One region of the Halomonas sp. McD50-4 genome, then DNA from elsewhere that is predicted to be linked to it. Evidence: predicted binding sites of a transcription regulator. Region 1 holds the regulator's gene; the other holds the start of a gene.
What was found. Region 1 encodes FliA, which starts transcription of late flagellar genes. Its sites were predicted from a motif close to CTAAAGTTNNNNNNNNNNCNGCCGATA; they were not measured.
Positions count from the first base shown of each region.

Region 1 (7,423 bases):
GACACCGGATGAGGCGCTGCCGAGTGGCAGAACAGCAAGCCCCACAGCCCGGTGTCGCCCTGCATGGCCAGGCTCATCGCACCGCGTACGCCCAACCGTTGCAAGTAGCGCTGACGCTCCGGCGCGGGGGCACGTAAAAAGCAGTGGCGCAAATCGACGCTCTCGCCCTCTGGCGTACACGGCAGCGGCGGTTCTGCATGGGCGCTGGCGTCATGAATCAAACGGATCGGATGGCGCTCGTAGGTGCGGCGCAGCGTGATCGGAAAGTCACTGGCAGGAAAGCGTTGGCCCAGCAGCGCAGGCAGGTGCCCGCCTTGCGCTTCGGCGACGATCAGCCCGTGCCAATCGCTGTCGAAATGACAGACCGAGACGCGATCATGACCGGTGAGCTGTTGCACGGCGGTCACTAAATAATCCAGCAGTTCTTCTTGATGGGTCGCTTCGGCTAGACGCATCAAGCGCTCGTTGACGGTCCCCAGCAGGCGTCGTTTGCCCAGCGGGCTGAGGGGCTCGATTTCGACCACCACGTGGCGATGCGTGCGATAAGCGTGAACCTGCAGGCGCGTAGTGTCATGTAGCCGACGGAAGGCCAGCGGGCTCGCTAACCGCTGGCGTCCATGCAGCTCTTGGCGCAATCGCTGGCTCAACCGCTTGCCCAGCACGGTGGCGGGGGAAATCGCACGGAGCTCGGTGTCTGCCAATCCCAGCAGTTTGGTTAGGTTGCGACTGACCGCCTGAATGCGCCGACTCTCACCGTCGAGCACCATGACGGCGCCAAACGATTGTAGTAGCGAGTGATGCTTCGACACGCAGATAGCCTCGAGATAGTGCTTTACCCCTCGACCTGCTGCCTCAGCAGCAGTTCAACGCGCCGGTTGGCTGCTCGCCCTTCCGAGGTAGCGTTACTTTCCATGGGTTGGGTGTCGGCATAACCGACCGCCCGCATACGTGAAATGGCAATGCCTTGCCGCTCTAATTGGCGCACGACCGCAATGGCACGGCCTACTGAGAGCTCCCAGTTCGATGGAAACCTCGGCGTCGAGATAGGCACGTTATCGGTATGACCTTCAACGGAGATTTGCCCATCGAAAGTCGCCAGCACGGAAGAGAGTCGTTCTAACACATCTTGCCCTTGGGGCGTTAGCACATCGTTGCCGCTGGGAAACAAAAGGCTGTCGTCGATGCGCAGCGTCACGCCCTCTTGACCTTGCGAGACGCTTACACCGGGAATGTCGAGTCCCGCCATATGAGGTTGCAACCCTTCATGGCGTGGCTGAATACCCGTGGCCAAGCTAGCGAGCGGCAGTGAGGTCACGGCGCTGGCGACGCTCAGGGCCTCGTGGCTCTGCCCTTCGCCGCCGCTCGGCGGCGCCAAGGCTAGCAGCAGAACGAACAGCGTGATGAGCAGTGTGAGTACGTCCAAGTAGCTGGTTAGCCAGCTCTCGTCACTCTCACCCACTGCAGCGGGCAGCTCCAGGGCATGCCGTGAGTCGCGGTCAAGCATGGCGCTACCCTTTCAATGCGGAGCCAACGTCGGGGCGGGGTTTGACGTTGGCGTCCCGGATCTCATCGTGGTAGTTCGCTACGAAGGAGTTGAGCGTCTCTTCAATGAACGATGGCAAGCGGCGCTTGGTGATCAATGAAATCCCTTCGAGCACCATGTTCATGGTAATCAACCGCTCCTCGGTGCGCCGCTCCAGCTTGACGGCAATGGGCTTGAACACGAGGTTGGCCAGCAAGATACCGTAGAAGGTGGTCAGCAGTGCTACCGCCATGCGGGGGCCGATGACCTGAAGGTCTCCGGCATCCATGACTTCGAGCATGTTGACCAGCCCCACTAACGTGCCGATCATGCCGAAAGCGGGCGCGTAGGTCGCCATGGTGCGAAAAATTTGCGCTTCGGCGTGTTCGCGGGCTTTCAAGCGGGCGATACGCCAGCGCAGCATGTCGAAAATCTCATCCTCTTTGGTATTGGCGATCACAAGTTGAATACCGGTTCGTAGAAACGGGTTGCGGGTGTGCTCGAGCTCCCGTTCGACGGCCCGCACGTCACCTTTGAACCAGAGCCGCGACATGGACACCAGCTCGTTGATGTCGTCCCGCACATAGGTATTCTCACGGCGGAACACCAAGCCCACCAAACGCACCACTCGCAGCACTTCTTTCAACGGATAGCTGATGAAGGTCGCCGCCAGCGTACCGGTGATGACGATGGCCAGTCCCGGCACATTGATAAAACTTTCGGGCGACTCTGCAGTAAAGAACAGCACGCTTACCAGCAGCAACATGCTGGCAAAGATACCGATCAACGTAGATGGGTTCATCAACGGCTCCTCGCCGAGTAGGGTGAGTGGGTATTAGGATTCATCGTGATCGCGTAAACGCGCGCGCAGACGGCTCACCGCCTGACTGTGTAGCTGGGAGACCCGCGATTCGGTGACGCCCAGCACCGCGCCGACCTCTTTAAGGTTCATCTCTTCTTGGTAATAGAGCGCCATCAGCAGCTTTTCACGCTCGGGTAATGCCTCGATGGCCTCGATCAAGGTGTGTCGCTGCTGCTCATCAAGCAATTGGTCAAACGGCCGATGCTGGGCATCGTCACCCGCCGGCTCACCGCCATCGGCGACCAGCTCTTCGAACGGCAGCAGTTGACCACTGTTGGTGTCATTCAACAGCTGCTGGTACTCGCTCAGGGGCATCTCCAGCTCGCGGGCAATTTCACCCTCTTCAGGGGGGCGGCCCAACTGCTGCTCCAAGCGGCGTACCGCATCGTCCACTGCCCGCGCCGAACGACGTACGCTGCGCGGCAGCCAGTCGCGAGTGCGCAGCTCGTCCATCATGGCACCGCGAATCCGCTGGCTGGCGAACGTCGCGAACGTGGCACCCTGGGCAGCATCGAAGCGTCCCAGCGCCTCTAATAGCCCCACCATGCCTGCCTGGATCAGATCATCTAGCTCAATACTTGCGGGCAATCTTACCTGCAGCGTTAAGGCCTGACGTCGCACCAGTGGCATGTATTGGGTCAACAGCTCACTTTGTTTGATCCTGCCTTGTGCTGTATACATCCTCGTGCCTCGCGGCTGAACGGCCTTTACCGATAATTCACTATCACCTGTAGCCCCTGCACCCTCACTGGCCGCTGGCCCGGCGACAGTGCAAACCGAAAGTGCAGCGGCGCATTTGCCAACATGCCTTCCAGCGCAGTGGTACTGCCGCGCATGCCCGACAGTGCCACGCAGCGCTCAGGGTGACACAACCAAGCGTTGACGGGGTGACTCGGTGGGGTTTCGAACCGCCACTGCACGCGCGTTAGCGTCGCTCCTCCCAGCGGGATGCCTGCTGGTGGCGAAATGGCCTGGCTCTGACTGGTGCGGTCGCTCATGGCGACCAACACGCCAGGCACGTCTCGGCTCCAGCTACCCGTTGCCGCCTCGACGCTAACGACCCACATGATGGTTGCCAGCATCGCTGCGTAGGGGCTCACCCTTTTCACTGTTAACAACTTTACGGCTTTTATCAACGTCTGTCGGGCAAATAGCCTCATACGCGGGCCCTCTATTCGGCGTAGGTCGCTAACGACAGCAAGCCGATCATCTGTCTCAACGTGCAAGCAACAAAAGCTCGATATCCAAATAGTAAGCGGCGGCGTCACGCAAGTTCTCCAGCAGCCCCTGACGCGGCAGGTGCGGTTCATGGAGTGCCAGCAGGCGTCGCGGACCGCCATGCTCTCGCACTTTTCGAAGCACACGGTACATGCTGGCAAAGCCATCGGCATCGCTAGTGACCCATAGCGCCCATCGTGCATGCTCCTTCGCCAGCATGGCCAGCGACGGCGTATCGGCCATGACGACCTGAATCTGCCAATCCTGCGGGTCGCCCGCCCACTGACGCCCCAACGCCGACCACTGCCCCAAACGTCCACGCACTTTATCGACTTGTGCGGCGCCGGTATGCGGTAGCCCTATCACCACCAGCGGTTTCTGAGGGCGCGGTGGCGTCACCGTCGCCGGTTCAGTGGCGGCAGCGACAGTGGGCGCCAGAGCGTCTTGGGTATGCACCGCCGCCTCTTCAGTACTGACCGGCGAGGCAGGAGCGGCGGACGCATGGGTATCTTGTGGTTCGTCCTGTGCGGCTCGCTGCTGACGCTGTAGATCGGCCCATTTCCGCAGGCCCGCCGCTTGATCCTGGCCGCTCATATCAGGTCCTCGCGACTGACGCTACCGAGCTGGCGAATGGCATCGCGTGCCATCAACACGTGCACCAAGGCGTCGAGTAGCGCCGTATCGCGGCGTTTACGCTGACTGCCCAGCAGGCGCAACAGGTCGGCTCGCAACGCTTGCACCGCGTCGTCATCGGCCAAATCCAAGTGACTGGCTACAGCGGCGGCGCCGCTGGCCATGAGCAGGCGTAGCTCGCTGCTCACCTCGCCGCCATCCGCCTCTTTTAGCTGCTGCCAGGCACGCTTGGTCAACGCGGATAGCCCATCACTCTGTAACTGAATGACCAGTAGCGATACAACGTCGCTGCCTAGACGCGCGGGAGTTAGCCAGTAGCGGCGCACGACACGCTTGCTGCTTTCTGGATCGCACACGTCGCCCACCCAGGCCAGCACCGCGTTGCCGGTGGCATCGTGGGCCTCCACGTAGGCTGTCGACAGCTGCATGCGTTGACCACGAAAACGAATGGCAACACGGTGGGTGAGCGTACTCTCTTGAAACAGCGTGCGCAGGGTATGACGCTCGCCCTGGCAGTGTACACGCTGACCGGCGTTGACGGCGCTGACCCAGGTCAAGCGCTGGTCGTTAAGCCATGCCAGCGCGTCGGACTCCGGCAGGGTAGGCAGCAGATGAACGGCGATGTCTGCCGCGCAGCCCGCCAATCGTGGTTGCCACCCAGCAGGTTGGCGATGCTGCAAACGCGTCAGTGCCAACCATGCCCCTTGATCGTCGAGCGCCACGTCCGGCATCGACCAGTCACAGTTGCGCTCGTTGCGCCTGGGCGACCATACGACGCCCATGGCATCGTGGGTCGCTTCCGCGCCAGCCAGCAGCGTGTCTAAACGCTGATCCTGCACCACGCTGGGCAGCGCAGCGATGTCCCAGGCGGCCTCCAAACGGTGAAAATCGGCGACCCGTTGGCGCAGCCGAGTCAGTACCGACGTCAGCCGGCGCCCCTGGCCTAGCACATCCCGCGACCAGCGCGGCAGGCTCGGCGCGCTGGCCGGGCCGCCTTGATCCATCGAAGCGCTCGAACTGGCCGAGAGCGCTTGGTCGATCAGGCCAGAAGGCGTGGCCACGGCCATGTCTTCCGGCACCTGCTGGCCGTGTGATCCAAACAGTACGCGCATGCCGTGGCGCATTACGATATCCAGAACGGGCGCCAGTCGCCCGGCCTCGTCCTGCTTGGTGATGATGCAGTCGTCGAGCTCGGCCCCTGCGGCCCGCGCTGCCTGACGGTAGCGCAACACCACCTCTTCCAGGGTCTCTGGCTGGCTGGCCGCATTGAGCAATAGCACCAGCCGTACGGTCGACTGTCCGCCCTGCAAGTGCGCAATCTGCTCGATCACGCGCTGATCTCGTTGGCTCATCCCAACGGTATCGATGATGACCCACTGTTTGCCTTGCAATCGGCCGACCAGCTCGTCGATAGGCTGTTCTGCGTCGAGCGCGTACATCGGCGTATCCAACAGTCGGGCGTAGATGCGTAGCTGCTCGTGGGCACCGATGCGGAAGCTATCAGTGGTCACGAGCGCCACCGGACGAGTGCCATGGCGCATGACGAAACGCGCCGCCAGTTTGGCCGTGGTCGTGGTTTTACCGACCCCAGTAGGCCCTACCAGCGCCACGATGCCGGTTTGATCGAAAAAGCGATCTTCGTGCGCCAGCACCTTCAGCCGCGCTATGAGCTGTTCGCGCAGCCAAGCGCTGGCAGCGTCATGGCCGCCTTCCTGGGTCAATAACTCCTCGGGCAGCGCTTCGAGCACCTCATGGCTGAGTTCGGCGCTAAAGCCCACCCGCACCAGCATGGCTAGCAGATATTCATACGTCGTTTGAGTGCCGCGCGGCGACTCCACCATCGGCTGACGGCGAGAGAGCAGCTCGCGCATGTCCTGCATTTCTCGGAGCAGGCGCTCGCTCATTGCCTCCAGCGGATCTGGCTGTGTCGGCAGTGAGAAAGCCGCGGCGGGCGCCGGGGCGTCTCGCGATACTTCTGAAGGCTCTGCGGGTGACGGATCGAACTGGTCGACCGCGTCGTCGGCCATGGCCAGAATTTCAACGCCGCCTTCGGTGCGGCGATTAGCGACGATCAAGGCATCGTCACCCAGTATTTCGCGCACTTGGCGCATGACATCGCGACTATTGGCTCCGACAAAACGTCTCACGCTCATGGTTCACCTGTTACCAATTTAGCGGCCACCGACCAGGGTGGTCACGCGCAGGGTGCGGTCGTCGGGAATTTCTGCCTGGGACATCACCACCAAGTGGCGCATCCGGCGGCGTAGGAAGCGCGATAGCACCGCGCGCAACGAGTGTTGAACGACCAGCACGGGCGCTTCACCACTGCCTTCGTGCTTCTCGAGCGCCTGCTGTGCCTGATTCATCAACGTATCCGCCAGCCCCGGCTCCATGGCCCCGTTACCGTTCATGGCCTGCATCAATACTTGTTCGAGCTGCGCGTCCAGTCCCATGACGTGCAGGGTCTCCTGGCCAGCAAACCACTGTTGTGTAATCGCGCGACCCAGCGCGATACGCACCAGAGCGGTCAGCTCATTGGGGTCTTTCTGTTGTCCCGCATACTCAGCCAAGGTGTCCAACACCGTGCGCATATCGCGAATCGAGACGTCTTCATCCAGCAGGTTCTGCAAAATTCGCTGCAACACGGTCAGAGAGATCGCTTTGGGCACCACCTCTTCGACCAGCGATTTTTGGTCTTCGCCCAGTTTGTCCAGCAGCTTTTGCACTTCTTGCCGCCCCAGCATCTCGGGAGAGTGACGGTGCAGCAGATGGTTCAGATGGGTGGCGATCACCGTGCTGGCATCCACGACCGTATAGCCGTAGACCTGAGCGTGCTCGCGCTGGTTGCCATCGATCCATACCGCAGGCAGTCCAAAGGCTGGGTCTTGCGTTGGCGTGCCTTGTAGCTCACCGGACACTTGGCCGGGGTCGATGGCCAGCCATTTGCCGGGCTGCGCGTCGGCACGGCCGATTTCGGCGCCTTTCATGGAAAGCACGTAGGTATTGGGCGGCAGTTCTAAGTTATCGCGAATGTGTACCACCGGGGGCAAAAAGCCCACCTCCTGGGCGAATTTCTTACGGACGCTTTTAATGCGCCCCAGCAACTCCCCTTTTTGCCGCGAATCTACCAGCGGAATCAAACGGTGGCCCACTTCCAGACCCAGCGTGTCAACCAGCTGTACGTCTTC
Region 1 is NZ_JAKRFG010000011.1:101,559-108,981, forward strand. Features, by position in the region: gene MHM85_RS13830 (sensor domain-containing diguanylate cyclase) at 1-809, opposite strand, end outside; gene MHM85_RS13835 (OmpA family protein) at 833-1,504, opposite strand; gene MHM85_RS13840 (MotA/TolQ/ExbB proton channel family protein) at 1,509-2,324, opposite strand; gene MHM85_RS13845 (RNA polymerase sigma factor FliA) at 2,358-3,065, opposite strand; gene MHM85_RS13850 (flagellar protein FlhE) at 3,092-3,484, opposite strand; gene MHM85_RS13855 (hypothetical protein) at 3,600-4,196, opposite strand; gene flhF (flagellar biosynthesis protein FlhF) at 4,193-6,388, opposite strand; gene flhA (flagellar biosynthesis protein FlhA) at 6,407-7,423, opposite strand, start outside.

Region 2 (7,423 bases), on a different contig from region 1:
AACGATGCCATACCAATATTTTCAGCATCATTAAAAACAGGGCCTTGCGGCCCCGTTGTTTATTACTGCGTTAGCCTTTCGGCCAAGCTTCAGATTAACCCAGCAGAGACAGAACGTTCTGTGGGATCTGATTGGCCTGGGCTAGCACGGACGTGCCGGCCTGTTGCAGGATCTGCGCGCGGGTCATGTTAGCCACTTCTACCGCGTAGTCAGCGTCTTCGATACGTGAACGGGCAGCAGAGAGGTTAGTCTCCGTGGTGCTTAGGTTTTCGATAGACGATTCCAGACGGTTCTGAATCGCACCGAGATCAGAACGTAGCGCGTCAACGGTAGAAAGGGCACCGTCTAGTTCGCTCAATGAAGAACGTTCACGCTCAGTGGTTTCATCAGTGGTGAACGCACCCTCGGCATCCTGGTAAATGCGCTGACCAGAATCATTGGTAATGTTGCCGTTTTCTTGGGCGAAATAGCTAACGTCAGAAGTATCGGCGTCTGTTAAGCCGTCAGAGCCAACATAAACCGTACCTGTTGCGATTGCATCAGTTCCTGTGCCACCACTAAAGCTGGTGCCTGTCACAGCACCTGCTGCAACTGTAAAATCAATATTTTGTTCGGCTGCAGCATCGCCTGTATTAATAGTTAATGTGTACGTACCATCATCAGCTGCAAGTAAAGCATCACGCACACCTGCCTCAGTAGTCGTTAATCCAGTTGCTGCCACTTCGCGGCCATTACCAGAATAAGACTCACCAACATTAACATTGGCGCCGCCGGTGCCTTGAGCAGTGATTGAAACGCTACCACTAAAGGCAGAAACATTCTCAACTAAATTAGTGGCTGTAGCAGCAGTTCCGCTGTTATCAGTTGAAAGGTTGCCGTTGGCATCAAAGAAAAGCGCACTTGAAGTAGTAGTGTCGTTGGTAGTATGCAGACTGCCATCAGCTCTTAGGAACGCAGTAGTGGTCGTTCCATCGATAGTTACTGAAAGCTCAGCAGCTTCGCCTGTTGCATTGCCACCAGCTTCAGCTGTCAAGTCTGCAGCTACTGTAGCGACATCAGAAGAACTACCATCACTCAAGGTCAAATCTGAAAAATTGGCACCTGTTGTATAGGTTGCACCATCATCGATAGCGATACTATCACCTGAACGAGCTGCCAAAGAAGCTGACAGGTTATCAATGGTTGCAGCAGGCGGAGTACCAGAGCCGTTTTCAGTGAGGTTTCCAGTAGCGTCCAGATACAATACATTTCCGCTTGCAGAGGAAGTGATAGCACCATCGCTTGCAATGGTGATATCTGTGCTTTCTCCACCAATGGTTACTGTTGCAGTCTTCGTTTCGCCTAATGCGGGCTGCATTGCACTAGCGATCGCGTCTGCAGGTGTATCTGCGTAGGTAGCTCCAAATGAGAAAGAGCCATCTGCTTGCTTGGTGTAAGCAGTACTGACGCCCCCATCGGTGATAGAAATGCTATCACCAGCAACTGCAGAGCCTAGTACGTCAGTCGTCACTGCCACGCTATTATCAGTGGATAGAATATATTCGTTAGTAGTGCCGACTTGAGCCGCACCAGCAAGCGTTAGATCATCAAGCGTAGCAGCTTCATTAGCGACTTCACCAGCGCCTGTTACATTGAAACCTTCCAGACCTAGGGTTTTCGCATTAATTTCTTTCAGGGCAACTTCGATTACTTCGCCATCATTAGCGCCAACCTGAATTTTCAGACCATTATCAGACTGGAGTACTTTCGTGCCGTTAAAATCGGTTTCGCTAGAGATACGATTGATTTCACCAAGACGCTGATTGATTTCGTTTTGGATGGAATCCAAATCGTCCTGACTGTTGGTGCCGTTTTCAGCCTGTACTGCCAGCTCACGGATACGCTGTAAGTTATCGTTGACTTGATTCAGTGCGCCTTCAGCGGTTTGGGCAACAGAAATACCGTCGTTGGCATTACGCTGCGCCTGTGCCAGACCAGTGATCTGCGAAGACATGCGGTTGGCAATAGCTTGGCCAGCGGCATCGTCTTTGGCGCTATTGATACGCAGGCCAGAGCTCAGACGCTCCATAGACGTCTGTAACGCGTTTTGTGACTTGGACAGGTTCTGCTGACCAATCATGGAGGTAATGTTGGTATTGATCACTGACATGGTGATTCTCCTTGCGTGTGAACTGGCCGTCAGGCCCGCTTTTCGGCGACATGGTGCGCCGTTGTATTAATTAACGGCTATGGGAGGAGAGTCTTTAGCGAGACTGGCAAAAAATAATGTAATGTTTGGTAACTGAGCGATATCGATAGCAGGTTGGAGCCACCTTCGACGCTGCCTCTTACCTCAGAAGTAAAAAGCCCCCTTGTGAAGGAGGCTGGCGGGCAATTGGTAGCGGCTATTTCTTACGACCTAGCTGATAATCCAACGCGTCGAATTGCTGGGTGAGATAGCTGCTCATGCTGTTCATTTGCGCAATCATACTGTCCAACTGGCCGAACTGGGTGCGGTAGCGGCTGATGGTGCGTTCGATGGTCACTTCCATACGCTCAAAACGCTCGTCTAGGCTTTTCACGCGGTTTTCAGCACCGCTAATGGCCAGCTTGACTACCCCGTTGTTACCGAGCATTTGCTCTACGGTGGTAGTGAGTTTCCCTGCCATCCCGTTCGCGGTTTTATCACCTGCAAAAAAATCGCTCAGCGCTTGCGGGCTGTTAGCTACCAGCTCACTAATCTTAACGTCATCCACTTGCAACTTACCATCACGCTGCAAAGTGATGCCTAACTGGTTCAAGGTGCCTAGCTCGCCACCTTCCATACCGCCCGTTAGCACACTGCGCAAGCGGCCTTCAATCGTTCGCACAGTGTTATCGCCTACTAGTTCACCGGCGGTGTCAGCATCGCCGCTGAAGCTGGTGAGTTTGCCGATGGTGCCTTTTAAATCGTTAAACGCTTTTACAAAGCCGTTTATGGCTTCGCGCTGCTTTAGCGTGTCGCGCTCGATGTTGATGGTGCTGGTCGCCGTTTCGCCATCGGCAATGCTGAGTTCGGCTAGATTCAGCGTGACTCCTTGAATGGCCCCTTCTATTTGGTTGTTAGCACTGCTAATGGAAATACCGTTGACCGTCAGTGCTGCATCTTCGCCAGCACGCTTGGTGGCGGTATCTTCACCAAAAGGGCCTGCTACCGTTACCGCCGGGTCTTGACTGGTATCGACAAAGCTAAAGCTGGCAATAGAAGCATCCGCACCGGTGTTTTTAGAGCTGAGCGCCAGCCGGTAGCCTTGGCCATCGTTGATGATGGTGGCGTTAACGCCTGCATCTTTATTGGCGTTGATGGCATCGCGTATCGCCGAGAGGCTGCTGCCGGGGGCGATATCAATATCGACAGAGTCTCCACCGCCAAACCCCAGCCGTATGGCCGTTGCGCCTTGCAGGTCTAGCGCGGTGTCTCGGTCAGTCACACGGGTTGAGGCCAGGGTGCCAGAAGTGGCTAACTGCGATACCTCTACCCGGTAGCTACCGGGCAGCGCACTGGCAGATGTCGTGGCTTTAATGGCATCACCACGCACGTTCGCGGAAAGGCTTTGGTAGAGCTTTGGGTCATTCAGTTTTGCTAACGCATCTTGAAAACTGTTCAATGACGTTTGCAGCTGGCCGTAGGCAGAAATTTTTGCCTGCTGCTGCTTTTTCTGCAGCGTGATAGGCGCGAGTTTACCGCGCTCCGCTTCTTGTAGCTGATCTAATAAACCGGTGAGATCCAGGCCAGAGCCGACGCCTAGGGAGGTTATTGTCGCCATGCAGATGCTCCTCAATGCAAAAGGCTAAACCCACAGTCATTAATAAAGTGCGCCAACGGTGGCGTTGCGACTGGATAGATAGCATGTTTATCGACGGAACAGCGGCCAACTTTAGGCTTTTTTTACCTCTTAACGACAGATAGCTCATTCCTTCAACAAAAACGCCTGCTTAGCGCAGGCGTTTTGCAACATTTTTAGCTCTATTGCATTTAGTCGCGGCCTAACTGAGCGTCTAGCGCATCAAACTGCTGGGTAAGGTAGCTGCTGGTTTGGTTCATTTGAGCGATCATGCTATCCAACTGACCAAACTGGGTACGATAGCGAGAAATGGTCTGCTCGATGGATTGCTCCATGCGCGTGTAACGCTCGCCCAACGACTCAATGCGGGTTTCAGCACCAGAAATGGCACCGGATACCGTGCCATTACTACCTAACAGCTGCTCGATGGTTTGGTTCACTTGGCCTGCCATACCTTCGTTATCGGCAGCGCCTGCAAAAAAGGCAGAGAGCGCATCCTGATCATTGACAATGGCATCATCTAGCTTACCGCTATCGATTTCCAGCGTGCCGTCTCGTTGCAACGAAATACCGATATCCGTCAGCATGGAGAACTGGCCCTCTACGCCACCACCCAACACGCTGCGTAAACGAGACTCCACCGTGCGTACCGCACTATCACCCAGCAGTTCACCGGCAGCGCCGGTTTCAGCATTAAAGCTGGTGAGTTCGCCAATGGTGCTTTTTAAACCGTTATACGCATCGACAAAGCCGGTAATCGCTTCGCGCACTGCACGAGTATCTTGCTCGACTTTCACCGTGCTGTCGCCTTCGGCCTGAAGGTTGAGCGTGACGCCCTGAATCGCACCCTCTACTTGGTTAGTAGGGCTGGTAATGGCAATGCCGTTTACATTCAGAGAGGCATCGGTGCCGGTTTGCAATGTGTTATCAATATCGGCAGCAAAAGGTGCCGTGTCAGAAAAGCTAAAATTGGTGATAGAGGCCTCGGCGCCCGTCTCACTCGAACTTAGCGCTAGCCGGTAATCCGTTCCATCGAAAACGATAGTCGCATTAACGCCGGACTCTTCGCTGGCATTGATAGCATCGCGTATGTCTTCGAGGGAGCTATCTGCGGCAATGGTTACGCCTTGCGTGCTGCCATCACCAAAGGTGAACGTTAGCGTCTGCTCAGTGGTGGTAAGCGCCTCGTCCTGGGCAGTCACGCCTACCGATGCCAAGGTACCGCGAGTCGCCAGCGTATCCACCGTAACGTTATAACTCCCGGGCTGCGCTTCGCCATTCGCCGTTGCCGAGAGCGCCTCGCCACCCACGTTGGTCGACAAGCTCTCGTAAAGCGAGCTGTCGTTGAGCGCGTCGGCCGCGTCTTGAAAAGCAGACAGGGCCGTTTGCAGCTGGCCGTAGGCAGAAATTTTGGTTTGCTGGGTTTCCAGTTGCCGTTCGATGGGAGCCAGCTTGCCACGCTCAGCGTCTTGCAACTGGTCGAGCAGGCCGTTGAGATCCAGCCCTGAACCGATACCCAATGAAGAAATGGAAGCCATACGTTACTGTCCTTTTTTGAAAAAGCCGCCTGCCGTGCTGACGCCCCTTATCCAATACGATTCGATGTCGGAGTAGTTATTGATGTTTTATCGGCCAGCGTTTCAAAAACTTTAGGGCGCCCCCCCACTCTAGATGAAAATTCTCCAACTCCCTGGATGAGCCATCTACGTTGTTGGCCAGTGTAGACAGCCTACATGGCGATTGAATGACGCTACCACGCACCTAACATAGACCTTGGTCTAATCCCCCTCCTGCATTATAATGCACTGCAGCACACCCATTTTGCTGCGAATGCAGGAGCCTCCCCCATGCCCGCCGAAGCGTTACACTCTGCGTCGACTGCCTCCTTCCATATTCAGCGCAGCTTACGACACTGTCTCTCTAGCGTGGCCGAAATGCTGTATGAGAGCGGACACGTGCTCGAAACCATCACACTGACACAGCGAGGCCTGTCCCGCCAAGAACTGGATAGGCTTCGCCAGCACCACCCGCGCTGGGCGATTTGCCAAACCACCTTGGAAAAGAGCGACGCCGCCATGTTCAATGACTATGGCCGATTGGTGTTGACGCCATTGGGCCGAGAGCTAATGTTCGATATGTTTGGTCAAGGTGCCGCCGACTGCGCTTGAGCATCATTAGCGATATGAAAACGCCCGCTGAGAAAGCGGGCGTTGGCAGATGCTGATGTCGCGCTGCGTTAGCACTGATATTTCAGTACTCATGCTTCGATTCTGAGAGAACCGCTTAGCGCAGCCCTAACAGCGAAAGAATAAACAGCACGACAACGATCAGGCCGATGATATAGATGATGTTACGCATAATGGCACTCCTTGCTTTTGCGTTTCATGGAAATCAAAGGGTTGCTTCCCTTCAACGGGTACTTTTAGCGTAGCAGGCTTTTCATCGGTTTGCGTAATGTCCGTCAGCGTTCCGCTGAGGGAACCTTGTCTGTGCATGGCTTTCAGAGCCGTACCACTCTCTTCTCAGGTATTGCCATGAAAACGACGGCTTTTATGCTGGCGTGTGCAATAAGCGCGTTGACCGTTACGCCAGTCATCGCGTCAGCCCCTTCATCGGAGGCGCTGCAAGCACTCGATCGACAGGCCCGCACCCTCGATCGTCTACACACCGTCGTGGTAGCACATGACGGTACGATCATTCATGAGCATCATCAGGGCGGACCCGGCGTCGCGGAGCCTGCCAACGTCAAGTCGCTTTCTAAAACGGTATTGGCCGCCGTGACCGGCGCGGCCATCGAATCAGGCATTATCGAATCGGTGGATCAGCCCGTCGTGGCGCTACTCGATAACGTGCCGAGCAGCGCCGATCGTCGAGTCAACGACATCACGGTCGCTCATCTGTTGGCCCAGCAGGCTGGGTTGGAGCGCACCTCCGGCAGCAACTACGGCGCTTGGGTAGCTAGCGCTCACTGGGTCAACGATGCGCTTACACGCCCGTTCGTCGACCGTCCTGGTGGTCGAATGCTCTACTCTACTGGCACCAGCCATTTGCTGTCGGCAGCGCTGACTCAGGCCAGCGGCGAAAGCACGCTTGCACTTGCGCAGCGCTTGTTGGGCGAGCCGCTTGGTATTGCGATTCCCCCTTGGCCGCAGGACCCACAAGGGATCTATTTTGGTGGGAACGACATGCAGCTTTCCCCACGCGCGCTCATTGCGATTGGGGAGCTATACCGTAATGACGGCAGGACCGATGGCCAGCGCGTGCTGCCAGAGGGTTGGGTAGAAGCCTCTTGGACGCCCAGAGGCCAATCGCCTTGGACAGGCGATGGCTACGGTTTTGGCTGGTTTATGACGACGCTCGCGGGTGAAGACGTTGCTTACGGGAGAGGATATGGCGGGCAGGCGCTGTATGTGATTCCTGAGCGCGACATGACGGTGGTGATTACGTCAGACCCAACGCCGCCCTCTCCCGGCGGTCAATTTCAGCAACGGTTGAATGAGCTGGTCGTCGATTTATTGGAGGATGAGTAGCGCGGCGCAAGAAACGTCACGCCCTCGCCAACTACTCCCCTTTATGCGCCAAACTCATCAAGTAGAGCGCAGCGGCCAGCGCCAGCACGG
Region 2 is NZ_JAKRFG010000005.1:42,933-50,355, forward strand. Features, by position in the region: gene MHM85_RS07715 (flagellin) at 95-2,149, opposite strand; gene fliD (flagellar filament capping protein FliD) at 2,385-3,785, opposite strand; gene fliD (flagellar filament capping protein FliD) at 3,995-5,341, opposite strand; gene MHM85_RS07730 (hypothetical protein) at 5,651-5,971, shown strand; gene MHM85_RS07735 (serine hydrolase) at 6,338-7,333, shown strand; gene MHM85_RS07740 (YqhA family protein) at 7,365-7,423, opposite strand, start outside.
Region 2: MHM85_RS07715 (flagellin) is a predicted target of FliA. The motif match lies at 2,221-2,247, and genes of this name have one in related genera.